4 regions of the Paenibacillus sp. FSL H3-0469 genome follow, and region 1 is predicted to be linked to each of the others. Evidence: riboswitches for the same ligand, from Rfam matches in the RefSeq annotation. Region 1 holds a riboswitch; each other region holds the start of a gene.
The links. Region 1 has a riboswitch for thiamine pyrophosphate ahead of thiC (phosphomethylpyrimidine synthase ThiC). Riboswitches for the same ligand answer to the same signal wherever they lie in the genome.
Positions count from the first base shown of each region.

Region 1 (7,499 bases):
ATGTATTCAAAATGGCTACAACCATGGGTATCCTGGGCCGGCATACCGCCGCTTACAGCCATTTCCGCCGTCTGCTGAAGGATGAGGAGGTCGCCGGAGACGCCGGCCTGTATCATTACTGTGCGGCGGCGGCAAGCAATAGCGGAAGACATGATGAGGCGCTGCGCTACTGGAGACAGGCAGCCAAGCTGGACCCTGCTTCCGCTGTCCCGGCGTTCTTCCTGTCCCAGCTCCAGCAGGTCCGGGCAGAAGGCCATCCGATGCCTACTGTCAGCTATAATTATCAGCTGCCCTTCCAGGAGCAGCTGAAGCAGTGGAAGGGCAATACAGGCAGGTTCACTGAAGAAGTGCGGAATAATCCGCTGCTGCGCGCCTCGTTCTTCTGGGCGCTGCGCTACGGCGATTCCGCTACGAAGCTCCAGGTGACCGAGGCGCTTCGCTGGATTGAGGACGAGGAGATGTCCGAGGTGCTGCGCGGAGTTCTGGAGCAGGAGCCGCTGCAGGAGGACCGCCTGCAGGAGGCAGCATTGTTCAGCCTCCAGCGGCTGATCGGGGAGAACCTGAATGAAGCCGGCAGCTCGCCGGGTGAAGAGCAGGAGCCTGTGGCTGCTCCCGGACCCAAGGGGATACTGCCCGGAACCGGCGGCTTAACGCCGTCCACTACCCGTATTTGAAGCCATTGTTGTTCTAAGACACACACCACTTGTAAGGAGGCCAATGTAATGTACAAAACGATTGTAATCGGAACAGGCCCGGCCGGGCTGACTGCCGCGATTTATCTGGCGCGTGCGAACCTGAGCCCGCTGGTAATTGAAGGCTTGCAGCCGGGAGGACAGCTGACAACGACGACAGAAGTGGAGAACTTTCCAGGCTTCCCTGAAGGGATTCTGGGTCCTGACCTGATGGACAATATGCGCAAGCAGGCGGAACGCTTCGGCGCTGAATTCAAGAACGGCTGGGTGGAGTCGGTGGACTTCTCACAGCGCCCGTTCAAGGTAACCGTGGACGGGATGGGTGTACTGGAAGCAGAGTCGGTTATTATTTCAACCGGGGCTTCTGCAAGATATCTGGGCATCCCGGGCGAGCAGGAGAATGTGGGACGCGGGGTCAGCACCTGTGCGACCTGTGACGGCTTCTTTTTCCGTAATAAAAAGATTGTCGTCGTCGGCGGCGGAGACTCCGCCATGGAGGAAGCCAGCTTCCTGACCCGCTTTGCGTCCAGCGTAACGCTGGTTCACCGCCGTCCCGAGCTGCGTGCCTCGAAGATCATGCAGGACCGGGCGCGTGATAACAGCAAGGTAACCTGGGCTTTGAACCGCACCCCGGTGGAAGTAGCGGTAGGGGAGACCGGAGTGAAGGGTCTTACGGTGCTTAATAATGAGACAGGTCTGACAGAGCTGGTAGAGGCAGACGGTGTGTTCGTAGCCATTGGACACACGCCGAACACAGCCTTCTTGGGCGGGCAGATCAATACGGATGCTAATGGCTATATCGTGGTGAACCCGGGTACTACCGAGACCAATATCCCTGGTGTATTCGCCTGCGGCGATGTGCAGGATACCCGTTACCGTCAAGCGATATCAGCAGCGGGAACCGGCTGTATGGCCGCCATGGATGCCGAGAAGTTCCTGGAAGGCACGATGGTGCACGACTGGAGCGAATCGCTGGACAAATAACGGGTTTACAAGAATTACCCGCACAGGTAAAATGTATTTAATTAGATAAGATACCCACTAGGGGAGCCTGAATAGGCTGAGACGGGAAAATTGAATTTCCGGACCCTTGAACCTGATCTGGATTATACCAGCGTAGGAAAGTGGAGTCGGACTTTTTTTGAATACAGTCTTATTTGGCTGTTCCTTTAATAAAGCCGCTCCAGGTGGAGCGGCTTTTTGATTTGTAAGAATCTATAGATTCTTCAGCTCAGTCTGCTGCGTGAAATCTTATCTGACAAGCTCATTAGAGCCAATAGGAGGAGATTAGAATGCCAGAAATAATGAAGAACGGCGAGGTGGATCTGTCCGGATTCCCCGCCAGCCGTAAAGTGTATGTGGAGGGCTCACGCACGGATATCCGGGTTCCGATGCGGGAGATCAGCCTCAGCAGAACCGAAGGCGTTGCCGGGGAAGAGGAGAATGCTCCGCTGCGTGTCTATGACACAAGCGGTATTTATACGGATGCCGCGGAGGAGACGGACATTCGGAGAGGGCTGCCGCCGCACCGTTCAAGCTGGATCGCGGAGCGTGGTGATTCGGAGGAATACACCGGAAGGGCGGTCCGGCCGGAGGATAACGGAATCCGCAGAGAAGGGGCAGCTGCGGAAGCTTGTCCAGGACTGAGCAGGAATCCCCGGCGGGCCTATGCAGGCGGTAATGTGACCCAGCTGCATTATGCAAGGCAAGGGAGCATCACACCGGAAATGGAGTATATTGCGATCCGTGAGAATACCCGGCCGGAGTTCGTAAGGGATGAGGTGGCTGCGGGCCGTGCTATTATTCCGGCCAATATCAATCACCCGGAGAGCGAGCCGATGATTATCGGCCGTAACTTCCTGGTGAAGATCAATGCGAACATCGGAAATTCTGCGGTCACTTCTTCTATAGAAGAGGAAGTGGAGAAGATGCGCTGGGCAACCCGCTGGGGGGCTGACACCATTATGGATCTCTCCACCGGCTCCAAGATCCATACCACCCGGGAGTGGATTATCCGCAATTCTCCTGTGCCGGTCGGTACAGTGCCCTTATACCAGGCGCTGGAGAAGGTGAACGGCATTGCCGAGAACTTAACCTGGGAGCTCTACCGTGACACCCTGATTGAACAGGCAGAGCAGGGGGTGGATTACTTTACTATTCATGCAGGGGTGCTGCGGCGCTATATTCCGCTCACTGCCCGGAGAATGACCGGTATCGTCTCCCGGGGCGGATCGATTATGGCGGCCTGGTGCCTGGCCCATCAGCAGGAGAACTTCCTGTACACACACTTCGAAGACATATGTGAGATTATGAAGACATATGATGTGGCCTTCTCACTGGGGGATGGCCTGCGTCCCGGCTCTATCGCCGATGCCAATGACGAAGCTCAGTTCGCCGAGCTGGAGACGCTGGGAGAACTGACGCTACTAGCCTGGAAGCACGATGTTCAGGTCATGGTCGAAGGTCCGGGGCATGTGCCGCTGCACAAGATTAAGGAGAATATGGACAAGCAGCTTGAGATTTGCCGGGAGGCTCCTTTCTATACGCTCGGGCCGCTGACTACAGATATTGCACCCGGCTATGATCACATCACTTCAGCCATCGGAGCAGCGATGATCGGGGGGCTCGGAACAGCGATGCTGTGCTATGTTACCCCAAAGGAGCATTTAGGCCTGCCTGACAAGAATGATGTGCGCGAAGGCGTCATTACCTATAAAATTGCTGCACATGCCGCAGACCTCGCCAAGGGGCATCCGGGAGCGCAGGACCGGGACAATGCGCTGTCCAAGGCGCGGTTCGAGTTCCGCTGGCGCGACCAGTTCCATCTCTCCCTGGACCCGGAAAGGGCGCTTGCGTATCATGACGAGACCCTTCCGGCGGAGGGGGCGAAGCAGGCGCATTTCTGTTCGATGTGCGGACCTAAGTTCTGCAGCATGCGGATTTCGCATGATATCCGTAATTCCCATAGGGTGGAGAAAATCACTGTAACTTAGCTGCTAATACAGCGGAATCATAATATTCTTAGGCTATCCCCCAAGCTGAGCGGCTTGCGGGGATAGTCTTTTTACAGTTAGTGATTACAATCACAATCCACCCCCGTACCCTATGCTAAGCTGTTACCTGAGAAGGATTCTCATTAGTGAGGTGTGCAAAAGAATGAGCAAACCGTTGAAGCTGGATGAATCGGTCTTTGAGCTGGTAACCAGGCACCCGGAAGTGGTTGAGATCATGGTGGAGCTGGGGTTCCGTGATATTGCGAAGCCTGGAATGCTGCAGACTGCAGGACGATTCATGACCCTGTCCAAAGGAATGAAATTAAAGAAAATAGAGCTGGAAACTGTTCGGCTGGCCTTTCAGCAGCATGGTTTCGAGATTATAGAATAGAAGGGGAGATTACGATGAGCGAACTGATTAATAACCGCGAGGTCGATATTCCGGAACAGACGCGCCGCCAGGCTATGCTGAGAGAAATCATCAAGGAGCTTCATGCAGGCAAAAGTGTGGAAGAGGTCAAGGCGCGTTTTGAAGAGGCGGTAGGTGATGTGACGGTCGCGGAAATCTCCGCCATGGAGCACTCTCTGATGACTGAGGAAGGGATTCCGGTAGAGGAGGTACAGCGCCTCTGCTCTGTGCATACCGCCATCTTCAAAGGCTCGATTGAGCAGATTCACCGGTCCGCGAAGCCTGAGGAGCAGCCGGGCCACCCTGTGCACACCTTCAAGCTGGAGAACCGGGAGATCGAGCGGCTGGTCAACTTCCGGCTCGCGCTGCACAAGGATAAGTTCAAGAAGAACGCTAGCGATGAGATCATCTATAAGCTGCTGGAGGACTTAAGCCTGCTGCTGGATCTCGACAAGCACTACAGCCGCAAGGAGAATCTGCTGTTCCCTTACCTGGAGAAGTACGGTATCTACGGCCCTACCAAAGTGATGTGGGGGGTTGATGACGGCATCCGCAGCATGATTAAGGAAGCCAAGAAGGTACTAAGCAGCTTCAACGGGGAGACGGAGCAGATTGCCGCCTCGCTGGAGGAGATCATCCAGGAAGTCAACGAGATGATCTTCAAGGAAGAGAATATTCTGCTCCCGATGGCGCTGGATAAGCTGACTGAGGATGAGTGGGTCCGGATCGCCCGCGAGAGTGATGAGATCGGCTTCTGCCTGGCCGCACCGGAGCAGGTGTGGGTACCGGAACGTGCGGCTGAACCGGAAGGTGCAGAGGTGCCGGCGGCAGAGGGAGAAGGACTGTCCCCGCAAGGCTTCATCCGGTTTGAGACCGGGCTGCTCTCGCTCCACCAGCTCGAGACGCTGATGAATCATCTGCCGGTGGATCTCACCTTTATCGATGAGAACGATGTCGTCCGCTACTTCTCGCATGGCAAGGAACGGATCTTCGCCCGGACGAAGGCGGTCATCGGCCGCACGGTGCAGAACTGCCATCCGCCGCAAAGCGTGCATGTCGTGGAGAAGCTGCTGGCTGACTTCAAGGCCGGGGTGAAGGATGCCGAGGACTTCTGGATCAACATCAAGGATAAATTCATCTATATCCGTTATTTCGCCGTGCGGGATGCAGACGGCCGTTATATGGGGACACTGGAATTCACTCAGAATATCGCACCGATCCGTGCCCTTGAGGGCCAGAAGCGGATTTTGTCGGAATAGCATATTTATTATAGAAGAAACATTTGGACTTTCACGCGGGTAGCGGCGCCTGAGAGTCTTTTTGCTACGCCGTGACCCGGGTGTATCGCCTTTCCTTGACCGCAGGGGAGGCTTCTATTATAGTGGGTACGTAGGATTAACTATTTTAGCATAGAAAAAGGTGGCTTGTAACATGTCTGAACATATCTACGTTGGCGTGGATTTAGGTGGTACCACGATTAAGGTTGGAATCTGTAATGCCGAGGGAAGCCTGCTGCACACTTACGAAGGTCCGACAGGGACTGCGGATGGCGTTGATGCTGTCATCGATAATATCGAGAAGTATGTACGCCAGATAGTGGAGGACTCTCCGTACTCCTGGGACCAGCTGGCTGGTGTGGGTGCGGGACTGGCCGGATTTACGAATATTCGTGAAGGTATCATCATCCTTGCGCCCAACATAGGATTTAGAGATGTGCCGATCCGCTCCATTCTGGAGGGTCGTCTGAACAAGCCAGTCAAAATAGACAATGATGCCAACGTGGCAGCACTGGGTGAAGCCTGGAGCGGGGCAGGGCGCGGCATAGAGAATTGCGTCTGCTATACGCTCGGCACGGGTGTCGGCGGCGGTATTATTATTAATGGTAAAGTGTATCAGGGCTTTGCCGGCCTGGCCGGTGAGCTGGGACATATCTCCGTGGTGCCCGATCTGGAAGCGATCCAGTGCGGCTGCGGGAACATGGGCTGTTTGGAAACCGTTTCCTCAGCGACAGGCATTATCCGTATGGCCAACGATGCTGTAGCACGCGGTGACCGGACCTCCCTGTCTACCGTTGAAAAAATCGCTGCGAAGGAAGTATTCGATGCCGCTAAGGCAGGCGATGAGGCTGCGCTGCGGATTGTGAACCGGGCGGCCTTCTACCTGGGCAAATCGATGGCTTCCGTCGCAGCGGTTCTGAACCCTGAAGTATTTATCGTCGGGGGCGGAGTCTCCAAAGCAGGAGATATTCTGTTCGATGAAGTCCGCCGGGTGTTCGCTAAGCTGGCACCAGCCCCTCTGCAGACCGGTGTTACGATTGTACCTGCAGCACTTGGCAATGACGCCGGTATTATTGGTGCGGCAGGTCTGCTCCTGCGTTCTTAAAAGACCGGAATTATTCATATACTAAACATAGGGAGGGATGCTGTAATGACCGACCTCGAGCAAACCCTGCCCGCCCATGCCACCCTGATTATCATTACAGGCATGTCGGGTGCGGGCAAGACGATTGCCGTGCAGAGCCTGGAGGATCTGGGATTCTTCTGCGTGGATAATCTTCCGCCTGTGCTCATCCCGAAATTCGCAGAGCTGATTGAGCAGTCCAAGGGTAAAATCGCGAAGGTGGCGCTGGTCATCGACCTCAGGGGGCGGGAATTCTTCACCGCCCTGTCGGAGTCTTTGGCCTACATCAAGGACGAGTCAACGATCGGGTGTGAGATCCTTTTCCTGGACGCCACAGATTCAGTGCTTGTACAGCGTTACAAGGAGAGCCGGAGGCATCATCCGCTTGCTCCCAAGGGCATGCCGCTGGACGGCATCCGCATGGAGCGCCAGATGCTGGAGGAGCTGAAGAACTCAGCTACCCTGTGTCTGGATACCAGCAGCATGAAGCCGGTCCAGCTCAAAGAAAAAATAGTGTCACGCTTCTCCCATCTGGGGAAAAGCACCCTCTCGGTTAACATTACTTCTTTTGGATTCAAGTATGGGATTCCGATTGATGCTGACTTGGTGTTCGACGTCCGCTTCTTGCCTAATCCGCATTATGTGGACCAGCTGCGGCCCAAGACAGGCCAAGACAACGAGGTGTACGACTACGTAATGAAATGGCCTGAAACGCAAGAATTCCTGACCAAGCTGCTAGATATGCTTCAATTCCTTATTCCGCAATACCGCAAGGAAGGCAAATCACAGATTATTATCGGTATCGGCTGTACGGGCGGCAAACACCGTTCGGTAGCCATCTCCGAATATCTGGGCAAAATGCTGGGGGTTAGCGAGACGGAGCTGGTAGCAGTCAGCCATAGGGACTCCGAACGTGACCGGCATTGATGAGAGAAGGGATAATTAGTGGCTGAAGAACAAGGACAGCGTCCGAAGATTGTCGTAATGGGCGGCGGAACCGGACTC
Region 1 covers NZ_CP150302.1:4,650,751-4,658,249, forward strand. The annotation lists gene NSS83_RS20595 (tetratricopeptide repeat protein) at 1-674, shown strand, start outside; gene trxB (thioredoxin-disulfide reductase) at 723-1,676, shown strand; TPP riboswitch at 1,726-1,832, shown strand; gene thiC (phosphomethylpyrimidine synthase ThiC) at 1,985-3,685, shown strand; gene NSS83_RS20610 (DUF1858 domain-containing protein) at 3,849-4,076, shown strand; gene NSS83_RS20615 (DUF438 domain-containing protein) at 4,091-5,353, shown strand; gene NSS83_RS20620 (ROK family glucokinase) at 5,526-6,476, shown strand; gene rapZ (RNase adapter RapZ) at 6,522-7,421, shown strand; gene NSS83_RS20630 (YvcK family protein) at 7,479-7,499, shown strand, end outside.

Region 2 (7,499 bases), 3.3 Mb from region 1:
CTTGTCCGTATTGTTGCTTCCGCAAGCCGCAGCCGTGACCATGGTCAGGAGCAGCATAATAGTCAGACTAAGTTTTTTCATTCGATCAATCCCCTCTCGTATCTTCTTTATAGACACCGTATATTGATTTCCATAGCTTAGCTTGCCCCAATTTCTTCTCCTGCATCAGGATCTCCAGAAGAGAAATCAACACAAAAAGCGACTCTCCGGGAAAAGGAGAATCGCTCTCATTGGACTACATAAGCTCTACTTCTATATGGGCATTACTACACGTGCATGATTTCTGGCGTCGCCTGTTCCTTGGAACGTTCAGTTCCGGCATGGCGGCCCCGGCGCAGCAGCAGTCCAAGGACCGCACCGCCAAGCGCGACAAACATCATAATGTGGAACGTGTCCGCGAAGCCCTGAGATAATACGGTTTGCTTAGCCAGCAGCAGCGCTTGCTGTGAAGCGCCTGCGGTGCTTTTCCCGGCAGCCGCCGCCGCTTCCTGCATCTCTATGCCGCGCGCCGTTGTTCTTGCGGTCAGAATGGTAACCAGCGTCGAGACGGCCAGCGAAGTAATTACCTGCTGCATCGAGTTCGTCAGCGAGGTTACCCGGTTCACCAGATGGCTTGGCGCCTTGTTGAGCAGATGCGTGTTCATTGGCATCATCATCATACCCATGCCGGCCCCGCACATGATCAGCGGAAGAATCAAATCGCGGCTCTGCGTGGTAAGATCCACATGGGAATACTGGAATAACGCGCCGGAGACCAGACTGAGGCCGCAGACCACGAGCCAGCGCACACCTATCCGGTCGAACAGTATCCCGGCAATAGGCATCATCAGCCCGGAAGCGATCGCCTGCGGCAGCAGCGTCAGACCGGTATCAAATGCGCCGAAGCCGCGGGCCTGCTGCAGAAATTGCGGGAGCAGGAATAACGCGCCGTATAAGCCGAATTGGGCGATCCATTGCACGATGATTCCTGTCGTGAAATCTACAGATTTCAGAATCCGCAGCTCCAGCAGCGGTGTCTTGGAGCGCAGCTCTGCGATGACAAAAGCGATTAGCGCCACAGCGCCCAGCAGCAGCCCGATCAGCGTTTTCTCGGAGGTCCAGCTCTGAGCGCCTTGGCTAACTCCGTAAGTGAGCGAAGCAAAAGCCAGCGGGCCAAGAACCATACCTAGCTTATCCATGCCGGGCACGCTGTTCTTCGCCGCATTCGGCAGCTTGCGCAGTCCAATCAGCACCGCAATGATGCCAATCGGAATATTAATGAGAAAGATCCAGCGCCAGGAATGGTATTCAACCAGCCAGCCCGACAATACCGGACCAATAGCCGGTGCGAACAGGACGGGAATGCCCATAATGCCCATGACTACGCCAACCTTGCTTTTGGGAGCCAGTCTGTACACATAGGCCATCCCTACAGGGAGCACACAGCCGCCGCCCAGTCCCTGAATGACCCGGAAAACAATCAGCCATTCGGCGCTGCTTGGTGTAGCGCACAGAATCGAGCCTATCGTAAACACAATTACCGCCGTCAGGAAGACTGTCTTGGCCCCGAACCGGTCAGACAGCCAGCCTGACAACGGGATAACTGAAGCCTGGGCCAGCATATATCCGGTAACTACCCACTGCAGCGTATGCAGATCCGTCTTGAAATCCACCACCAGCCTGGACAAGGCTACGTTCATCGCCGTACTGTCCAGCACAACCATAAATACTCCGGCAATAATGGCCAGCAGCGGAACCAGAATGCTGGACAGCCGGAAATCGGCTTCCTGCTTCAAGGTCTGATCCATGTCTCTTCTCCTCCTAAAGCTGTCCGCGTTCTTCATTGACCTGCGGGCAGATTGTTCTATATAATGAGTGAACGGACAACTGTCCGTAAGTGCAATTCATAGTCTACGGACAATTGTCCGTTGTGTCAATTCTTTTCTGAAAGGGGTTCTCATGAAAAAGCCAGACACCGACGCTGCACAGCTCCAGCCGTCAGCTTCGCAAGCCATAGAATCCGCTTCGCCCATGTCCGCCGATCCTTATGTACAGCGGATTCTTGAAGCTGCCCGCCAGTTGTTCACCGAGAGCGGACTTGAGGCGGTCAGCATGTACAGCATTGCCAAGCGGGCAGGCATAGGGCAAGGCTCCCTGTACCGCCGTTTCACAGATAAGGGTGAGATCTGTTCTGCCCTGCTGAAGGGCAGCGCAGACCAATTCCTGTCCGGGCTGGAGCAGCAGGTGGCTGCCAGTGCCGGCGAAGCCCCGGCTCTCGCTCAGCTGCAGAGCAGCATTGAGCAGATTGCCGATTTCATAGAGCAATATGCCGAGTTGCTGAATATGATCAAAGCCGAGTTCACCGGCAAGAAGCAGCTGACCCAGTTTGAGCATCCTTTTTTTCAGCGGCTGGGCGTGATGATGACAGAGCTGCTGGAGCGCGCTGCGGCAGGTGGTGAGATTATTGACATTGATCCGGCCTTTGCGGCCACGGCCTTAATCTCTATCCTCAGTCCCGATCTGTACCTGTATGAGCAGAAGCGGCACCACTCCTCCAAGCTGGACATCTCCAGGGGCATCGTCACTTTGTTCGTGACCGGTCTGGCGAAGCGCTGACCGCCTGCCCTTTACAAGAGGGAAATTTGTGGTATATTAAGTAGCAATTACGAATTCAATAGCAACATTATTCACTAGGGGAGTCGGCCGACTGAGACGGAGCTTAAGCTCCGGACCCTTTGAACCTGATCTGGATCATACCAGCGGAGGGAAGTGGAGCAGAATGTATCAGTGGTTCCCGTCACAGGGCCGCAGCTGACTGTACCTTCCGCCCCATTCATTGCCTCCGGGAATGAATGGGGCTTTTTTTGTGCTCCGCACAGTATCTATACCAATTTCAAGGAGGCTTCGTACATAGTCTTATGATCAATATTAGCAATCTGTCCTATGCCTTCGGGACCGGTTCGTCCCGGACCCCCGTCTTCTCAGAGCTGTCCATGAATGTGCAGCGCGGCGAATTCATCTCTGTCGTAGGCGGAAGCGGATGCGGCAAAAGCACCTTGTTCAAAATCATCGCCGGTCTGCTGGAGCCGGGCAGCGGCAGGATTATGCTGAACGGAGCCGAGTCCTCTGCAGCTGCGAAGAGGCTGGGCAGTGTGGCCTACATGCCCCAGCAGGATCTTCTTCTGCCCTGGCGCACCGTACTGGACAATTGTCTGCTGCCCTGGGAGCTCAAGCGCAGCCGGCCCAAAGCAGCCGCTATTGCCGAGATCCGCACCCTGCTGCGCCGCTTCGGCCTTGACGGGACCGAAGCGGCTTATCCGCAGGAGCTGTCGGGCGGAATGCGGCAGCGCGTGGCGGTCCTCCGCACCGTGGCGGCCGGAAACGACCTGCTGCTGCTCGATGAGCCGTTCGGGGCGCTCGATGCCATTACGAAGCGCTCGCTGCAGCGTTGGCTGCTGGAGTTATGGGCGGAGCTGGACAAAACGGTGCTGTTCATCACCCATGACCTGGAAGAGGCGCTCTTGCTCAGTGACAGAATCTATCTAATGACCGGCAGAGAGGGCAGCGGGATGCAGGAATTCTCAGCCGGTCTCCCCCGTCCGCGTCATCACAGTCTGAACTATGAACCGCAGTTCGCCGCCCTGCGCCAGGAATTGGAGCTGAAGCTATATGAGAACCGCCGCTCCTAGAAGATTGCTCCAGCATTACGGTCCGGCGGCCCTGCTCGCCCTGCTGGCGCTTGCGGTCTGGGAGTCAGTAGCCCGGCTGGGCCTGATTCCTCCCTTCATTCTTCCGGCTCCGTCTGCGATCTGCATGGCTTTGCTGGAGGAACGCCGCTTGTTATTCGGGGTGCATCTGCCTGCTACTCTGCTGGAGGTACTCACAGGCTTCGCATTGTCAGTGATCTGCGGCAGCCTGCTGGGGATCGCCATGCACCTGTTCAGTCCGCTGGCCAAGGCACTGTATCCGCTGCTGATCATCAGCCAGACGGTTCCGCTGATCGCCCTCTCGCCCCTGTTCATCATGTGGTTCGGCTATACCTTGTGGAGCAAGGTCGCCGTTGTCTTCCTGACTGCTTTCTTCCCGGTGGTCATCGGCACCTATGACGGATTGTCCAAGAACACGGACGCTTACCGGGAGCTCCTGCTTACCTACGGCGCGAGCCGCTGGCAGATTCTCGGGAAGGTGGGCGTTCCGCTGGCTTTGCCCTCTTTTTTCTCCGGACTGAAGCTGTCTGCTGTGTACTGTGTGATTGGTGCAACGATCGGGGAATGGCTTGGGGGCAGCCGGGGGCTGGGCTATTTCAGCCGCAGAATGGCCGGGAATCTGCAGAGCGCCAAGATGTTCGCCGCTGTTGTCTTATTATCTCTACTCGGTATCCTGCTGTTTCTGGCAGTCGCCGCACTGGAGAAGATTATTCTGAAGAAAAGAGGACGTTATTCATGATTACTATCCGCTATGCCCGTTATCTGCACCATGCAATTTCAAGGCCAGCCATGCTGCTGTCCGCTCTGCTCCTCTGTATGCTGCCTGTCCTGGCAGGCTGCGCCAATACGAACAATCCGGCGGCCTCCGGCTCCCCGGCTGGTACTGGAGCTGAAGAAGCAGCCCATAAGCTAACGATTATGCTCGACTGGTATCCCAATGCGGTTCACTCTTTTTTGTATGCGGCAGAGGCTGAAGGTTATTTCGCTGAGAAAGGTCTGGAGGTTGAGATTCAGATGCCGGCCGATACCAATGATGCGCTGAAGCTGGTTGCTGCGGGTAAGGTGGATCTGGCACTCAGCTATCAGCCGCAGGTGTTGATGGCACGGGGGGAGCAGATTCCGGTCAAGTCGATTGCCGCGCTGGTGCGCCACCCGCTGAATCATCTCATGGTAGCCGCTGACAGCGGCATTACCCGCCCGGGAGAGCTGTCAGGCAAGCTGGCCGGATATTCCTCCGTTCCGTTATATGAAGCGATGCTGAATACGATGGTGAAAAGCGACGGCGGGGACCCTTCCTCCCTCAAGCTGGTGGATGTCGGTTTTGAGCTGATTCCTGCCCTCTCCACCGGACGGGTGGATGGAATTATGGGCGGGTTCATCAACCATGAGCAGCTGATTCTGGAGCAGCAAGGCCATCCGGTCCGCTCCTTCAATCCCGTGGATTACGGGGTCCCGGATTATTATGAGCTGGTGCTGGCCGCCAGTGAGCAGGGACTGCAGGATTCGCAGGGCTTTTATCAGAAATTCGTGGATGCCATCAGAAAAGGCCAGCAGTATGTAGCCGGTCACCCGGATGAAGCGCTGAAGCTGCTGCTTGCCCATCAGGAGGACACCGCGCCGCTGGATGAAGTGATTGAACAGCGCAGTCTGGAGATCCTGCTGCCGCTGATGGATGCCGGTTCCCAGCCCTTCGGCTATCAGGACAGCGCATCATGGGAGCAGGTGAACCAGTGGCTGATGGAGAACGGCTTGCTGGCAGCGGATGTGGATATTAAGAATGCTTATATTAATTTTTAAATTATACCTTCAGGAGGAATTCATATGTCTTATCTGTCCAAAGTACGCCAGGCGAACCCGCTGGTGCATAATATCACGAATATCGTAGTCGCTAACTTCACAGCGAACGGGCTGCTGGCTCTGGGAGCCTCGCCGTTCATGGCCGATGCCATCGAAGAAGTAGCGGATGTCGCCGCCATGTCCGGGGCGGTTGTGCTGAACATCGGCACGCTGAATGAAGCTGCCATCGCTTCCATGACCCGGGCCGGGAAGGCTGCGAACCGCCACCATGTGCCGCTAGTGCTTGATCCCGTTGGAGCCGGGGCTACCGCCTACCGCACGAACGTTACGGCGGGGCTGCTCAGTGAGCTTCAGCTGACAGCGCTGCGCGGCAATGTGGCTGAGGTTGCCAATGTGGCCGGGGAGAGCTGGGCAAGCAAAGGCGTGGATGCCGGAGCAGGCGAAGGCGATGTAGTCGCTCTAGCCATTAAAGCGGCGCAGAAGCTGAACTGTGTTGTGATTATCACCGGCAAGGAAGACATCATCACAGACGGCAAGCGCACTTATATCGCCAGCAACGGCCACTCCATTATGACCCGGGTAACCGGAACCGGCTGCCTGCTAAGTGCTGTAGTGGGCGCATTTCTTGCCGTAAGCGGCGGGGATGTGCTAGAGGCGGCTGCCGAGGCCCTCTCCTTATACGGCGTGGCAGCAGAGCTTGCGGCTGAGGCTGCTGAAGGCCAAGGTCCAGGCAGCTTCCAGACCTTGTTCCTGAATCAATTGTCACTGGTGACTCCGGAGCAATACAACAGCCGATCCCGGCTGAAGCTGCTCGAAGCCTAAAACGCACACCCCAAAGGAGAGAACAAGATGACTAGCATACGCAAAGCATTGACCATTGCCGGTTCTGACAGCGGCGGCGGGGCCGGGATCCAGGCGGATTTGAAGACTTTTCAGGAGCTGGGAGTGTACGGCATGTCTGCACTTACTGCACTCACCGCCCAGAACACACTAGGTGTCCAGGGAGTCTATCCGATGGAGCCGGAGTCCGTTGCAGCCCAGCTGGATTCGATCGGCAGTGACCTGCCGCCGGATGCCATTAAGACAGGGATGCTGTTCAGCAGTGACATTATCCGCATCGTTGCCAGTAAAGTGCAGCAGTACGGCTGGCAGCAAAAGCTGGTGATCGATCCGGTCATGGTCGCCAAGGGCGGCTCACAGCTGCTGCTCCAGGAGGCAGTGCAAGCCCTGATTACAAGCCTGCTTCCGCTCTCGCTCGCCATTACCCCCAATCTTCCTGAAGCAGAGATGCTGACGGGAATGAAGATTCAGGGCAGGAAAGACCGGGAGAAGGCAGCAAGACTGCTTCATCAGATGGGACCCGAGTATATTATCTTGAAAGGCGGACATGACCCGTCAGGAGATGAGGCGGTGGATCTGCTCTATGACGGACGGGAATTCCAGTATATGTCCAGCCCGCGGATTGCGACGAAGCATACTCACGGAACCGGCTGCACCTTCTCAGCTGCGGTGACGGCAGGTCTTGCGCTGGGCCATTCCATGCCAGAAGCTGTCCAGACCGCCAAGGCCTTCATTCAAGCCGCGATTGAGGATAGCCTGAACATAGGGGCCGGGCAGGGGCCGACGAATCATTTTGCTTACAGGAACCGGATGAGATCAAGGGGGATAACGCTATGACACGGATTGACAGCGAGGATATACGCAGGCTGCTGAAGCTGTACTTCATTATGGGCAGTGTGAACTGCCGCCTCTCGCCGGAGGACACTTTAACCGCTGCTGCTGACGGGGGCATTACTCTGTTCCAGTTCCGGGAAAAGGGTCCCTCCGCGCTCAAAGGTGCCGCTCTGCTCCATCTTGGACAACAGCTCCGGCAGATATGCCGGGCTTATAACATTCCGTTCATCGTGAATGATGACCTGGAGCTTGCCGCTGCGCTGGATGCCGACGGCATTCATGTCGGCCAGGATGACCTGCCCGCCCGGCTGATCCGGGAGCAGCTCGGTGAGCATAAGATCA
Region 2 covers NZ_CP150302.1:160,939-168,437, reverse strand. The annotation lists gene NSS83_RS00785 (amino acid ABC transporter substrate-binding protein) at 1-81, opposite strand, end outside; gene NSS83_RS00780 (DHA2 family efflux MFS transporter permease subunit) at 267-1,787, opposite strand; gene NSS83_RS00775 (TetR/AcrR family transcriptional regulator) at 1,939-2,595, shown strand; TPP riboswitch at 2,662-2,764, shown strand; gene NSS83_RS00770 (ABC transporter ATP-binding protein) at 2,898-3,668, shown strand; gene NSS83_RS00765 (ABC transporter permease) at 3,649-4,425, shown strand; gene NSS83_RS00760 (ABC transporter substrate-binding protein) at 4,422-5,483, shown strand; gene thiM (hydroxyethylthiazole kinase) at 5,508-6,305, shown strand; gene thiD (bifunctional hydroxymethylpyrimidine kinase/phosphomethylpyrimidine kinase) at 6,333-7,160, shown strand; gene thiE (thiamine phosphate synthase) at 7,157-7,499, shown strand, end outside.
Region 2: linked by a shared signal. The riboswitch ahead of NSS83_RS00770 (ABC transporter ATP-binding protein) and the one ahead of thiC (phosphomethylpyrimidine synthase ThiC) in region 1 are both predicted to bind thiamine pyrophosphate.

Region 3 (7,499 bases), 320 kb from region 1:
GCGGCGGGTGCTGGAGAAGGAGCTGGACCAGGCTAACGAGCAGATCAAGGAAATGATCAAGCGCGAGGAACGGATGCGCATCGCCCGTGATCTGCATGACACGATGGGGCATACCCTGTCGCTTATTACCTTGAAGAGCCAGCTTGTTGAGAAAATGGTGGTGAAGAATCCCGAGCGGGCGCAGGCGGAAGCCCGTGAGATCCAGCGGACCTCGCGGGCCGCGCTGCGCCAGGTGCGGGAGCTGGTCTCTGAGATGCGTGCAGTCTCAGTTGCCGAAGAGCTGGCTGAGGCGGCGGAGATGCTGCGCAGCGCGGAGATCGCACTTGAGGTAGAGGGAGATGCAGCGCTGCCGGGTGTATCCGATCTGACGCAGAGTATTCTCAGCCTCTGTATCAAGGAGGGGATTACCAACATCGTTAAGCATAGCCGTGCGGACCAATGCCGGATTAGCATCGTAATGACACCCGGCGAGGTACAGATTACGCTGGAGGATAACGGCATAGGGGTAGAAGCGAGCGGTTCAGGGGGGGCGGAGCGCCGGGACGGCAACGGCATGAAGGGGATGGGCGAGCGGCTGGCCCTGATTGACGGCTCGCTGACGCTGGCTCCGGGACCCGGCGGGGGAAGCCGGCTAACGGTGGTTACACCAAGAGTAGTGAAGGATGGAAAGGATGGGGAAACAGCATGATCAGGATCATAATTGCCGAGGATCAGCGGCTGCTGCGCGGCGCGATGGCATCGCTGCTCGATCTGGAGGATGATATTGAGGTGGCGGGCGAAGCCGGGGACGGGGCGGAGGCGCTGGCCCTGATCGAACGTGTCCAGCCGGATGTATGCCTGATGGATATTGAAATGCCGCTGATGAGCGGCCTGGAGGTGGCAGAGATACTGAAATCGCGGGGCTGCCGTACCAAAATCATTATCCTGACCACCTTCGCCCGCCCTGGTTATTTCGAGCGCGGAGTAAAGGCCGGAATTCAGGGGTATTTGCTGAAGGATGAGCCGGTGGATAAGCTGGCCGATGCCATCCGCCGTGTGATGGCCGGGGGGCGCGAGGTCTCGCCTGAGCTGGTGTTCGGCAGCCTGCGCGAAGAGAATCCGCTCTCGGACCGGGAGCGTGAGATTCTGAAGCTTGCCGCCGCGGGCCGCAGCGCCGGTGAGATCGCCGCGGCGCTCCACCTCTCCTACGGCACCGTCCGCAACTACATCTCGGAGATCCTCAGCAAGCTTGCGGTCAAGACCCGGATTGAAGCCGTGCGGCTGGCGGAGGAGAAGGGCTGGATGTAAGACAGCCTGGGGTACTCTGTACAACTAAATCATCTGATGTACCGCCGAATCTCTATATAGCTGTATTTGGTGCAATTAAACTAACTGTTTATCCTGGATTTCATCCATTTGGGGCTAACTTAGTTGTACCAATTGCAGCTATAGAAGACAAACTATGTTTTTGGCTGCTTTTAATCGCACGTAATACAGCTATGGATGGAGTGGTTAGCTCAATTGTAATTTATACAACAGATGTCCCCCGAATCCGCAGCAAAACCGATTCTGTTGTACTCTGTACAGCAGAAATCTGCGAAAGTGGTGCTTTGCGGCAAATAAACAAAAATCTGCTGTACGAAATACAGCAGAAGTGAATTTTGAATGGAATATAGCAGATTCTATTGCAGTAAATACAATCAGGATGAGTTATACCGCTACTGACAAGGCAGTGCCGAGTCACGAAGGCTGTTGTTAGGCACAGCGAGGAGCCCGATCGTTCCTGCAATTTCACCTTAGCAGCAGCTTGCTCCTTATGTCTGGCTCTTCGCCTGCTCCTCGCGCATCCACTGGGAGAGCTGGCGCCGCATCCGCAGGAACTCCGGCGAATCGGCGATCTCTTCGCGGCGCGGACGCGGGAAGGGGACCTCCACGGTATGGAGGACGGAGCCGGGCCGTCCGGAGAAAACGTAGATGCGGGTGGAGAGCAGCAGCGCCTCCTCGATGTTATGGGTAATGAACAGCACGGAGCGGCGGTTCTCCTCCCACAGCTCCAGCAGCCAGCGCTGCATCTGCTCGCGGGTCAGCGCGTCGAGTGCGCTGAACGGCTCATCGAGCAGCATCAGCTCCTGCGGCGCGAGCATGGCCCGCAGGAAGGCGGCCCGCTGCTGCATGCCGCCGGACAGCATGTGCGGGTAGGCCCGCTCGAAGCCGCCGAGGCCGATCTTCGCCAGCCAGTGGCGCGCTGCCTCGCGGGCCTCCCGCGGCGGGGCGCCTTGCAGCTCGGCGCCAAGCAGGACGTTGTCGAGCGTGCTGCGCCACGGGAACAGCGCGGGCTGCTGCGGCATATAGCTGATCTTGCCGCGCTGCCCGGTCACCGGGATGCCGTTCATGCGGACGGTTCCGGTATCGGGCAGCGTAAGGCCGCCGATAATATGGAACAGCGTGCTTTTGCCGCAGCCGGACGGGCCGACAATGGAGACAAATTCCTGCGGCTCCACAGTCAGGGACACCTGATTCAGCACCTGCGTCTCCCGGCGGCGGTGCGTGAACGATTTGGAGATGCCGCTGACTTCCAGCGCAGGCGGCACACTCTGAGTGCGCAGGCGTCCGTCTCCGTCCGCCTTCTCCAGTTCAATCCTCGTAAGCTCAGACACTTCGCCCAGCCTCCTTCAGTTCATTATGGTTACTTCTGTTGTGGATGATCCTTCTGTACACATTAGGCATCCTTACGCGGCTTCCAGCGCACCAGCCATCTCTCCAGCAGGGCAATGAGCGCGAATAATACGAGACTCAGCAGCACGATGATGGCGATGGCCACGAACATCCGGTCCGCACGGTAAGAGGACTTTTGCAGCAGCATATAGTAGCCGATTCCTTTGTCGGCGCCGATCCATTCGGCCACCACTGCACCCATCACCGCATAGGTGGCGGATATTTTGAGCCCGGAGAACAGGGAGGGCAGGGAGCCGGGAAGCTCCAGCCGGGTGAAGATCTGCCACTTGCCCGCACCGGCCATCTTCATATAATTCATCATCACCCGGTCGCTTTGGGCCAGCCCGCCCATGGCTGCAACAGCTACAGGGAAGAAGCAGACGAGGGTGATCAGGATGATTTTGGGCAGCAGGCCGAACCCGAACCAGATAATCAGCAGCGGGGCCAGCGCAATGGAGGGCACATTCTGGCTGAGGATCAGCAGCGGATAGATCGCCCGCTTGACCCAGGGCAGCAGATGCAGCAGCAAGGCGGTGAGCAGGCCGATGCCTGTGCCGACCGGGAAGCCGATCAGGGTCAGCCGCAGCGTGGCGGCGGTGTGCTCCCAGATCCCGGAGGCATTGTTCTTCGACTCACGCGCGATATCTGCGGGGCTGGGCAGCTGGTAGGCTGGGATGTCGAACAGCATAACCGATAACTGCCATATCCCGACAAAAAAGAGGACCGCCACAAAGGGCGGCCACACTAGCTTCCAGGTGCTTCTCACGGCCGGTATTTCTCGGTCAGCTTATCCATGCTGATGCCGCCCGGATTATGGGCGATCTTGATCTGTGAGATGACACTCGGGCTGCCGGAGGCGATCAGCGCCTCATGCATGTCACGCACAATATCCAGCAGCTCGGACAGCTCGCCTTCCATCGTGGTCTCCAGCGGATTCACCTGATGCTTCACGCCTGATTTCTGAATGACCTCAATGGCCTTGTCCACATAAGGGATAGAATCCTCGTTGTTCGGTGTCTTGGGAATGACCTGAATGCTGAGCAATGTATTAGCCATGATGAATCCTTCCTCTCAAGTTAAGTATAAGATTCCCGCTATGCGGGTTGATTATGATTCCGGCAAAAATTCATTCGTAAACGTGCTCTCCGCATCCAGCGGCTTATCCAGCAGCTTCAGGCCGTACATCCAGTCGGCGTAATTCTTCCAGATTTCAAGCTTCTGCTCGCCCCAGCGCGGGGCGTCGTCCTTGTATTTCGGGCTAAGCCATTTCTGGCTGGCCAGCACCAGCTTGGGGTCCAGATCAGGTACAGCATCGGACAAGACCGTCGCGGCTTCTTCCGGGTTATCGATCGCGTACTGATATCCCTTGGACGTAGCCTTAAGGAAGGCCTTCACCACTTCAGGGTGCTGGGCGATTTCCTTCTCGCTAGTGGTTAGCACCGGGGTGTAGTAATCCAGCTGCGGAGCGTAATCCTTCAGATACAGCATATCCAGCGGCTCGCCGCGCAGCTCGGCCTCTACCCCGGTCCACGCATAGAAGATCCAGGCAAAGTCAATATCCCGCTTCACGGCTGTGAAAAAGTCCGCTTCGCCGATATTCACCAGCTTCACCTTGGAGACATCCCCGCCTTCGGGGTCCATGATGGCTTTCATGGCAGCCTGCTCCGCAGGGGAGCCCCAGCCTCCGTAGGTTTTGCCTTCGAAATCCTTCGGCGTCTTAATATTGCGGTCCTTCGGAGCCGCGAAACCGGAGGTATTATGCTGAATGATTGCAGCAATCGACACCAGCGGCACATCCTGCAGCCGGGCCAGGGTTAGGGCTTCCTGGGCACTTATGCCGAACTGAGCTTCGCCGGAAGTGACCATCGTATCGGACCCGGCAGCGCCAGGCTGTACAATCTGCACATCAAGACCTTCCTCCGCGTAATAGCCCAACTCCTTGGCAGCATACAGGCCGGTATGATTCGTGTTCGGTGTCCAGTCCAGGGCAATCTTGACCGGGGTCAGAGCCTTAGGTGCATCCGTGGGTGCGGCTGCGGTTGCATCAGGTGCAGCCGTGCTGTTCCCGGCAGCAGGTGCGCTGGCCCCCGCATTGCCGCTGTTGTTCCCTCCGCCACAGCCCGCTACGGTGAGCAGCAGCATGGAGCTGAGCAGTAGTGTGACTGTTTTTTTGACTCCCATTTCTCTTTCTCTCTCCTTCCAGCAACCCCTGGTCTTCAGAGCTTACAGAAACCTTATTCCTGTACATCCTTAGAATCAAAAAAGCGTCCCGATGATCGGGACGCCAGTGACTTGCGTGAGGGGACTTCAGCTGCAGTACCGCTTAAGGCACTGTGCCGAATGAAGATTCCTACGCTGGCATTATCCAGATCAGGTATAAGGGTCAGTATCTTGTGGGATACAATCTCAGCCGGCCAATTCCAGCACCCCTGGTTCTATAAAGTTCACAGGTATTGCTATGTTCTTACGGTGTATTATAGACGGCAGCCCCGCCGTTGTCCACCCTCTCTGTCTTAATCCTCCAGTTTGAGCGGCAGAGTCCAGGGACCTTTCCATATAAAAATGGGCTTCGAAAGTATAAAACGCAGCTTATCCGCGCCCGGCTCTGTAATCAGGTTAAGAGTCTTCATGACACGCGGTGTGCCTTCACTCTCCTCCCACCCAAAGGAATAAGGCTCCTTAGAGCCCGGATAGCTGACAGAGAAATGGGTAAGTGACTTTGCCCCCGCCGGGTTAAATTTCAAGTCTATATCTACATTGACCTCTGTCTCACTGCTGCGGGTGATGCGGGTGAAGTCTACCGGATATCCGGCGATCTCAGCAGTAATATCCAGCGTTCTGCTCTCTCCGATAGCGGGCAGCGGCAGGGTAACTTTCTGGGAGACGGCTTCCTGATCGGATACCTCGATGTAAGGGATGACGACTGTATAAGGATGTCCTCCGGCTTCCTTCTGTTCACGGAACAAGAGCTCAGAATAGTAGCCTATAGAGGATGGAGAGTGCTCGGTAGAGACTTTTACTCCTGCTGCATTCTCGACATAGGTGCCATTCCAGGGCATTAGCGGCTCTAGTGTATAAGAAGATGCAGCGGATGCGGTTTTCTGAAGAGCCGGGACCAGTTCAACACGGACAAGCCCATCACCCAGCCGTACCGGAAAAGCGGAAACCCGCACATCCTGCTGGACATCGCTGACCCCGAGCTGCTGCAGGTCATCGGCGGTCTGCGGCGGCCCCAGGACAAGCGGTCCAATGACCGTGCTATTAATGTATAAGGTTACCGCTTCTTCAGCCTGTAAAGTGAGATCATGGGGAAGAAGAGCGCTGTAGCTTGCATCCCAGTCGAGACCTCCAGAGGAAGTTCGCGAATTGAACATGAAGGTATAGCGGGTTCCTCCGATGTCTGCCTGAAATTCATTAATAATGCGAGTCTTCTGCCCCCGAAGATTAATGGTTGCGCGGTTCTCTTGCACAAGGATAGCGTTGACAGTCAGTTCACCCCGACCTACAGCAGCGGTGAAAGGCTTCTTCAGCACATATAACGGGCTGTCGGGACTATTCTCCACTACGGTGTGAAGGCCGGGCAAGAAGCTGAACACTTGCTTCAGGCCCGCCTGGACGCTGGGCGAAGTGAACACCAGCCCTGCGCCAAGCAGAAGGGCTGCGGCAACTCCGGTATAAGCCTGCCGGCGGCTTCTGCGGACGGAAGGCAAGCGGCGCTGTACGTCAGGAGCGGTCCCGGTCCGGGACAAGGTGCGCACTTTGATTCTGCTTATGGCTTCAAGCTCCTCTTCCGATGGAGCGGCTGATTGAGGCTCGGCGGTCAGCGTGTTCAAGGCCAGCTCCGCTTCACTGAACTCCAGCGCATCGAGCTGATCGAACAGCTCCTGCTCACCGGTGGTCAACTCTTTCTTCATGGCCTAAGTCCTCCTCTCTGTTTGGTTTAGTCTGCTGCAGAGTTTGCTTCAGAATGGTTCGGCACCGGTACAGCCGGTTCTCTACAGCTTTTTTCGTTAAGTCAAAAGCCTCAGCCAGTTCATCCAGACTCTCATAGAGATAATACCGGCGCAGAAACAGGCTGCGGTCCGGCTCCTGAAGCTGCTTGATATGGTGCAGCAGTTCTTCCGCTGCCTCACGCCGCAGAATTTCCTGCTCGGTGTTGCTGCTGCTCCGGACGGGGATGGCTGCCTCGCCCATCGTCTGATCAAGCCCGGGCTGTAATTTACGCCGCAGATTCAGCGCCTTATATTTGGCAAGGATTAGAATCCATGTGCGGAATGAGGCCCGATCAGGATCGTACTGTCCGATGTTGTTCCAGGCAGCTAAGAATACATCACTGACACATTCCTCAGCATCCTCTGCCCGCCCGCAGCCGCCCAGAATGCGCTTGACCAGCCTAAGCACATCCGTTCCATAGTAATCCATAGCATCGGCAAGTGCCTGCTTATCTCCTCTGCTGAACCTGCCGGGCCAGGAGAGGCTGTCATAGTCTTTAGGTGTCATATGAACCTCCGGTAATTCTTCCCATCCCTCAGGTGGAAGCTAGTGCTGATTATGTCTAACTACTGGTTACTACGCTTGATGGCAGACAAATCACTCACAAGATCTCTGAATGCGTACCAAAAAACAGCGATACTCCCCTGGCGGAAGCATCGCTGTTTTTTTGTTTATCTATTCGGATGTGTCTTAATCCCTCGTATAATGCCGCTTCTTGCGGCGGCTGCGGATGCCGTTCCAGATCTCTCTCAGCGTTAAGCCGACACTGACGGTGATCCCGGAGAAGGTCAGGAACAGAGCCAGATACTCGA
Region 3 covers NZ_CP150302.1:4,967,393-4,974,891, forward strand. The annotation lists gene NSS83_RS21915 (sensor histidine kinase) at 1-688, shown strand, start outside; gene NSS83_RS21920 (response regulator transcription factor) at 685-1,287, shown strand; gene NSS83_RS21925 (ABC transporter ATP-binding protein) at 1,794-2,618, opposite strand; gene NSS83_RS21930 (ABC transporter permease) at 2,699-3,460, opposite strand; gene NSS83_RS21935 (MTH1187 family thiamine-binding protein) at 3,457-3,750, opposite strand; gene NSS83_RS21940 (ABC transporter substrate-binding protein) at 3,802-4,875, opposite strand; TPP riboswitch at 5,025-5,135, opposite strand; gene NSS83_RS21945 (hypothetical protein) at 5,208-6,608, opposite strand; gene NSS83_RS21950 (sigma-70 family RNA polymerase sigma factor) at 6,583-7,194, opposite strand; gene NSS83_RS21955 (hypothetical protein) at 7,378-7,499, opposite strand, start outside.
Region 3: linked by a shared signal. The riboswitch ahead of NSS83_RS21940 (ABC transporter substrate-binding protein) and the one ahead of thiC (phosphomethylpyrimidine synthase ThiC) in region 1 are both predicted to bind thiamine pyrophosphate.

Region 4 (7,499 bases), 2.4 Mb from region 1:
CCCGGGAATTGAGAGTGAGATGAACCCGCTCCCGGAGTTTGAGACACCGGCGTATAAGGCAGCAGGCAAGCTGCTGGGCAAGGCCGCGCTCATTACCGGAGGCGACAGCGGGATCGGGCGTGCGGTTGCCGTTCATTTTGCCAAGGAGGGAGCGGATGTAGTGATCTCCTACTTGAACGAGCATGAGGATGCGGAAGAGACCAAGCGCCAGGTGGAGCAGGAGGGCAGAACATGCATTCTGATCGCCGGGGATATTGGGGACGAATGCTTCTGTCAGAGCCTGATTCGTCAAACCGTTGAAGGACTCGGCAAGCTCGACATTCTGATCAACAACGCGGCAGAGCAGCATCCGCAGGATAAGATTGAGGACATTACGGCAGAGCAGCTGGAGCGTACGTTCCGGACGAATATTTTCTCCATGTTCTATCTGACCAAGGCAGCCATGCCTCATCTTAAAAAAGGTGCTACGATCATAAACACCACCTCCATCACGGCGTATCGCGGCAGCCCGCAGCTGCTGGACTATTCGTCCACCAAGGGAGCGATTCTCAGCTTCACCCGTTCGCTGTCGATGAATCTGGCCGATAAAGGCATCCGCGTGAACGCGGTAGCGCCTGGACCGATCTGGACCCCGCTGATTCCGTCAACCTTTGACGCGAAGAAGGTCAGTGAGTTCGGCGGCACCCAGCCGATGAAGCGCCCGGGACAGCCTGAAGAGCTGGCACCGGCTTATGTATACCTGGCCTCGGACGATTCCTCCTATGTGAGCGGACAGGTGATGCATGTGAACGGCGGCGAGGTTGTCAACGGCTGATGGGTGTAGAATAAGATCTGGATGCAGATTTGTGTGCAACATATAAATTCTATTTTTAAAAAAGCCTAACCGCTTGCCGGCAGGCTTTTTTTCTGCGCTTGTAACTATTACAATATATTTCCGTCTATTTAGTTAATTGGATATGAAAAGGGGATTGGGATGCTTAGAAAAAAAGGATTCATTCTATCTGCAGCGGGGATTTTTGTTTTTCTGGTAGTGTTCATTTACTTGACTCCTTTTGCAGGGAGACTTGTGGCAAATACAAGATTGGAAGGAAAGGCAAAAAGCATTGGGGTTAGAATTACACAGGAATCACCGCCGCTACCCCTTGTTACTTCCGGGAAAACCCAAATTCCGGTTACCCAAAGCAGCTATTGCTGGGGGAAATTAGGATGTGCGGATTATATAGGAGGACAATCCATGGTACAGGGGGTTACTCCCACTGTTATAGAACCTGAGGGGGGGATCCATGTTGCTTTTACTTATAAACCGGCACCCGGCGGGTTAACCGTTCAGCAATTTGCCGATGATAAAGAAGTGCAAATTCCATTGCAGAACGGCTCTTTTAATGCTCCAAAAGAACAAGGCGTTTATTACTATGGCATATCAGCATTCTGGACAACCGAGGATGGTAAATTTTCAGAAGGGAGTTCATCTGTGGTTTTTGTAATTGAAGTAAAATCTACGAAAGAATAGCCCTAAGAGGAATAATATGCTAATATACAACAAGCAAGACGAAACAACCGCATAGAACGATCACTAGGGGTGCCGCAAGGCTGAGACGGGCGTAGTTGCCTGGACCCTTTGAACCTGATCTGGTTTATACCAGCGTAGGGAAGTGGAGAACGAATATTGCAGCGGGGGTATACGGCAAGTGCCGGTATTCCTGTTTCTATTCCAGACTGCTTCCTTTACGGGGGGCGGTCTTTTTTGTGTTGTGGAGTGGTGCAGAGTGAGCTGGAACAGACGGGAGGGGAAGGTCGTTGTACGAAATTCATGCGGTCTCGGATGGGCGGCTACCGCCTGAAGCGCTGGCTGAATGGGCCGCGGCGGTGCATTCTATGGTGGATTATATCCAGCTCCGCGAAAAATCCATGCCCGCCCGCGAACTGCTGGCGGCGGCGCAGCAGATGCTTCAGGCCGGAGTACCGCCATCGAAGCTGGTCATTAATGATAGGATCGATGTTGCCCTGGCCGCCGGGGCAGGCGGTGTACAGTTAGCCTGGCATAGCCTCCCGCCAGCCGCAGTGCGCGGCCTTGCACCGGGCCTGCGGATCGGCAGATCGGTCCACTCGCAGGAAGAGGCGGCGGAAGCTGGAAGGCAGGGAGCAGACTTCTGCCTCTACGGGCATGTGTTCCCTACGGCCTGCAAGCCCGGACAGCAGGCACGCGGACTGGAGCAGCTGGCCGAGGCTGTCCGCTGGAACCGCATACCGCTGATTGCGCTCGGAGGGATTACCCCGGGCAATGCCGGAGCGGTGCTGGCCCAAGGGGCGGCTGGCATTGCTGTCATGTCGGGGATCTGCGGAGCTCCTGACCCGGTGGCAGCAGCCCGTGCTTATAGGGAAGCGGTTCACAGGGCGGCAGAGCAGTCTTGTAACCCATGATATGGATCAAGTAAAAGGCACAGCAGGAGGTGAACAGGCATGATTGTGACCGTTAACGGGACCCGCCAGAGGGTGGAAGAGAGCTGCCGGACGCTGGCGGATCTGCTGGCCCGGCCCGAGTGGGCCGGGAAGCTGGTCATTGTCGAGCTGAACGGCGAGCTTGCCGGAAGAGAGGTTTATGGCGATACGTTACTGAATGAAGGGGACCGGATTGAGCTGGTTCATTTTGTAGGCGGAGGCTGAACACAAAGACTTATCCCAGGAGGCGTTAAGATGCAAGATCCATTGATGATTGGCGGCGTGACTCTAACCAGCAGACTATTCATTGGCACCGGAAAATACAGCCGTAACACTCTTATTCCCGAGGTCATTACGCGCTCAGGCTCACAGGTCATTACCGTTGCCCTGCGCCGGGTGGACCCGGAGAGCAGTGACAATATTGTCAGCCATATTCCATCCCATATGACTTTACTGCCTAATACCTCTGGTGCGCGCACCGCAGAAGAGGCGGTACGTATTGCCCGGCTGGCGAGATCGGCGGGGCTGGGAAACTGGGTGAAGATTGAGGTCATCAATGACCAGAAATACTTGCTGCCGGATAACATGGAGACCATCCGGGCGACCGAGATCCTTGCAGCAGAGGGCTTCGTGGTGCTTCCGTACATGAGTCCTGATCTGTCCGCTGCCCTGCGGCTGAAGGCAGCGGGGGCTGCGGCTGTGATGCCGCTAGGGGCACCGATCGGGTCCAACCGCGGGCTGCAGACCAAGGAGCTGATCCGGATTCTGATCTCCGAGACGGATCTGCCGGTGATCGTGGATGCCGGAATCGGCAGACCGTCCGAGGCGGCTGAGGCGATGGAGATGGGCGCTGCTGCGGTCCTGCTCAATACAGCGATTGCCACCGCCTCAGATCCGCTGCTGATGGCAGAAGCCTTCCGTGATGCGGTATCCGCCGGGCGCAAAGCTTATCTCGCCGGACTGGGCCCTGTGGAGGAGACGGCGGCAGCCTCTTCACCGTTGACCGGATTCTTGGCCTGACAGATGGAATAGGGAGGAGAGGAACGGTTATGAGCTTTTATGAGACGATGGCCCGGCTGGAGCAGCTTCCTTACGGGACGCTATGGAGCCGTTATACGGCAGAGGATGTGAAGCGCGCGCTTCGTGCAGAGCAGGTGGATGAAGAAGGGCTGATGGCCCTGCTGTCACCGGCAGCGGAGCCTTATCTGGAGGAGATGGCACATAAGGCGCACCGGTTGACGCGTACGCATTTCGGCCATGTGATGCAGCTGTTTACCCCGATGTATCTTGCAGATTTCTGCGTGAATCACTGCACGTATTGCAGCTTCAGTTCTATCTATGATTTTCCGCGCAAAAAACTGACGCTGGAGGAGGTCGCCCGGGAAGCAGAGACCATCGCAGCCACGGGCCTGCGCCATATTCTGATCCTGACCGGGGAATCCCGGAGAGACAGCCCGGCCGGTTATGTGAGGGACTGCGTGAATGTGCTGCGCCGCTATTTTTCCTCTGTCAGCATTGAAGTGAATCCGCTCTCGACAGCCGAATATGCTGAACTCCGGGAAGCCGGCGTGGACGGTCTGACGCTCTACCAGGAGGTCTACCACCAGGAGACTTATCGAGCGCTGCATGTAAAAGGACCCAAACGCGTCTACCGCAACCGGCTGGACGCTCCCGAGCGGGGCTGCCAAGCGGGCTTTCGTTCAGTGAATATCGGGGCCCTGCTCGGCATGTACGAATGGCGGCAGGAGGCGCTGGCGACTGCGCTGCATGCGAGGTATCTGCAGGATAAGTACCCGGAATGCGAAATCGGGCTGTCGATTCCCAGATTCCGGCCTTACTTAGGCGAATTCAACCCCGCAAGCGATGTAACCGACCGGGCGCTGGTGCAGATCATCCTGGCGTACCGCTTATTCCTGCCGCGCTCCGGCATCTCGCTGTCTACACGCGAGCCTGCCGCTCTGCGCGATCATCTGGTCCAGCTCGGCATCACGAAGATGTCCGCCGGGGTATCCACCGAAGTGGGCGGACATTCCCTCGAAGGGGGCACCCCGCAGTTTGAAATCTCGGACAACCGCAGCGTGGCCGAGATAGCCGAGATGCTGCGCTCGCAAGGACTCCAGCCGGTATTCAAGGACTGGGATATCCTGTCCGAGCCGCTTGGCTTGAGGTAGGTAAGCTGATGTGGCTTAGTTTAAGGTGACTAAACTGGATGTAAGTTAAACTGCCCTGACTAACTGAATGAACTTAGACTGACTAGACTAATCGTGTTTAACTTAACCTGACTAGAAAACTGAGACTAACTCAACTGACCAGACTAATCGTACCTAACGTAACCTGACCATATGCAAATAACCCGCCTCATGGCGGGTTATTTGCATTGTATAAGCGTTGTAGGCTTCGCGTGCTGACTTCTCCTTCTACCACGAAGGCCGTGGGCCGGATGTATGCGAAAAACCGAATACAATTTGCTGGCGTGAGGCGTGTAGGCCAAATGTATGCGAAAAACTGAACACAATGTGCTTGGGCGAAGGTAAGCGGGCCGATTGTGTGTGGAAAACCGAATACAATGTGCCAGCGCGAGGTGCGCGGGTCAAATGTATGCGAATGCCATACTCTACCTACTCTATAGATTCAGGCTGCCCGGCAGACTGCCCCTGACTCGCGCTGGAAGACAGCTCATCCAGCGACATCTCGAAGCCCGGAGCCATGTGTTTAAGGAAATACTCCATCTCAGGCATCTCCAGCACATGCAGCTTCGCGGCGGTCTGCTCCCGGGCGGCGGCGAATTCTCGGTTGCCTGCGGCGACCTCCCAGACGCACTTCAGGTAAGCGTCCAGCACATCCGCTGCTTTGACGTAGCGGAGCAGTCCGGCATCCTCGGAGCCGGGCGGGCTGGTATGGGGCTGGAGGAGCGGCGTGTAGACTGCGCTCAGCTCCGGCGGGATCATGGCCGCCAGCCGGTCGGCGGCCACCTGCTCCATCTCGCGGAAGCTGGACAGCAGACGCGAGTTGTTATGCTTCACCGGCGTGGCGATATCGCCGGTGAAGACCTCGGGGGCGTCGTGGAACAGCGCCATCGTGGATGCACGGTCGGCGTTCAGCGACCGGCCGAAATGGGCATTGCCAATGGTGCACAGCATGTGCGCCAGCAAGGCGACCTGGAACGAATGCTGCGCCACGTTCTCCGGGGCGGTGCTGCGCATGAGGCTCCAGCGCTGGATATATTGCAGCCGGTAGAGATAGGCGGAGAAATGGTAGTTCAATTTTGAGGTAACCCCTTTCATGAGCAGCTTAATGTGCTATTATAGTAACTAATTGTACCAGAGTTAGGGCCGCTTGAACCAGACGGAGAGGAGACTGAATGAAGATGCAGCATTTTGAAGAGAGCATTTATAATTTGATTGTAGAGACCTCCACGAACCTGCCGGGTGATGTGCGCCGGGCGGTGGCCAGAGGGCGCGCACTGGAAGACCGGGCAACACGCTCCGGACTGGCACTGACCACGATAGCGCAGAATATCGGAATGGCGGAGCAGCAAATATCGCCGATCTGCCAGGATACGGGGATGCCGACTTTTATAATTCATACGCCTGTGGGCGTGAATCAGATAGAGATGAAGAAGGATATTCACAGCGCGATTATCCGCGCTACGAAGAACGGCAAGCTGCGGCCCAATTCCGTGGATTCGCTAACCGGCGAGAACAGCGGGGATAATCTGGGGGCAGGGACTCCGGTGATTCACTTCGAGCAATGGGAGGAAGAGAGCATTGATGTCCGGCTGATTCTGAAGGGCGGCGGCTGCGAGAATAAGAACATCCAGTATAGCCTCCCGGCAGAGCTGGAGGGACTCGGCAAAGCCGGACGCGACCTCGACGGTATCCGCAAGTGCATCCTGCATTCCGTGTACCAGGCGCAGGGTCAGGGCTGTAGTGCAGGGTTCATTGGCGTAGGCATCGGCGGCGACCGTACCACGGGCTATGAGCTGGCAAAGAAGCAACTGTTCCGCAAGGTCGAGGATGTGAATCCTACCCCAGATTTGGGCAAGCTGGAGGATTACATTATGGAGAATGCCAACAAGCTCGGAATCGGCACGATGGGCTTCGGCGGTGAAGTGACGCTGCTGGGCTGCAAAATCGGAGTGATGAACCGGCTGCCAGCCAGCTTTTTCGTCTCTGTGGCCTATAACTGCTGGGCCTTCCGCCGTCAAGGCATTCTGGTCCATCCGGCTACCGGTGACATTCAGGAATGGCTGTATGAGAGCGGCACCGGGATATCCGTTGAGGGGGAAGCTGCACCGCAGCCAGTTGCTGAAGCTGTGGGTGTAGCAGCGGCAGAAGGGACAGCTTCCGGCGTGGTGCCAGAGGATGCTACGATTCCTGCGGCACCGGCTATTGTATCCGGTACGGGTGAAGCAGCTTCGGGTGCGGCTGTCTCGGGGAACGGGGCAGCCTCTGAACCAGCTGCGGCAGCCTCCGCTGGCTCAGGCGGCTCGCGTGAGATCCGCCTGAGCACACCGATCAGCGAGGAGGATATCCGCAGCCTGCGCGTCGGCGATGTGGTCATCCTCTCCGGCGAGATGCATACCGGCCGCGACGCACTGCACAAATACCTGATGGATCACGACACCCCTGTCGATCTGAACGGTGCCGTCATCTACCACTGTGGACCGGTCATGCTGAAGGATGATGAGGGATGGCATGTGAAGGCCGCTGGCCCGACGACCAGTATCCGCGAGGAGCCGTATCAAGGCGATATTATCAAAAAATTCGGTATCCGCGCCGTAATCGGCAAAGGCGGTATGGGACCCAAGACCCTCCAAGCCTTAGGTGAGCACGGCGCAGTCTACCTCAATGCAATCGGCGGTGCAGCACAGTATTACGCAGAATGTATCAAGAAGGTCAACGCGGTAGACTTCATGGAATTCGGTATTCCTGAAGCCATGTGGCATCTGCAGGTGGACGGCTTCGCAGCGATCGTCACCATGGATGCGCACGGTAACAGCCTGCATGCTGATGTCGAAAAGGATTCCGCCGCCAAGCTGGCCCAGTTCCGCGAGCCGG
Region 4 covers NZ_CP150302.1:7,004,316-7,011,814, forward strand. The annotation lists gene NSS83_RS30425 (SDR family oxidoreductase) at 1-814, shown strand, start outside; gene NSS83_RS30430 (hypothetical protein) at 974-1,510, shown strand; TPP riboswitch at 1,566-1,668, shown strand; gene NSS83_RS30435 (thiamine phosphate synthase) at 1,798-2,421, shown strand; gene thiS (sulfur carrier protein ThiS) at 2,461-2,664, shown strand; gene NSS83_RS30445 (thiazole synthase) at 2,695-3,459, shown strand; gene thiH (2-iminoacetate synthase ThiH) at 3,489-4,610, shown strand; gene yfbR (5'-deoxynucleotidase) at 5,058-5,702, opposite strand; gene NSS83_RS30460 (fumarate hydratase) at 5,807-7,499, shown strand, end outside.
Region 4: linked by a shared signal. The riboswitch ahead of NSS83_RS30435 (thiamine phosphate synthase) and the one ahead of thiC (phosphomethylpyrimidine synthase ThiC) in region 1 are both predicted to bind thiamine pyrophosphate.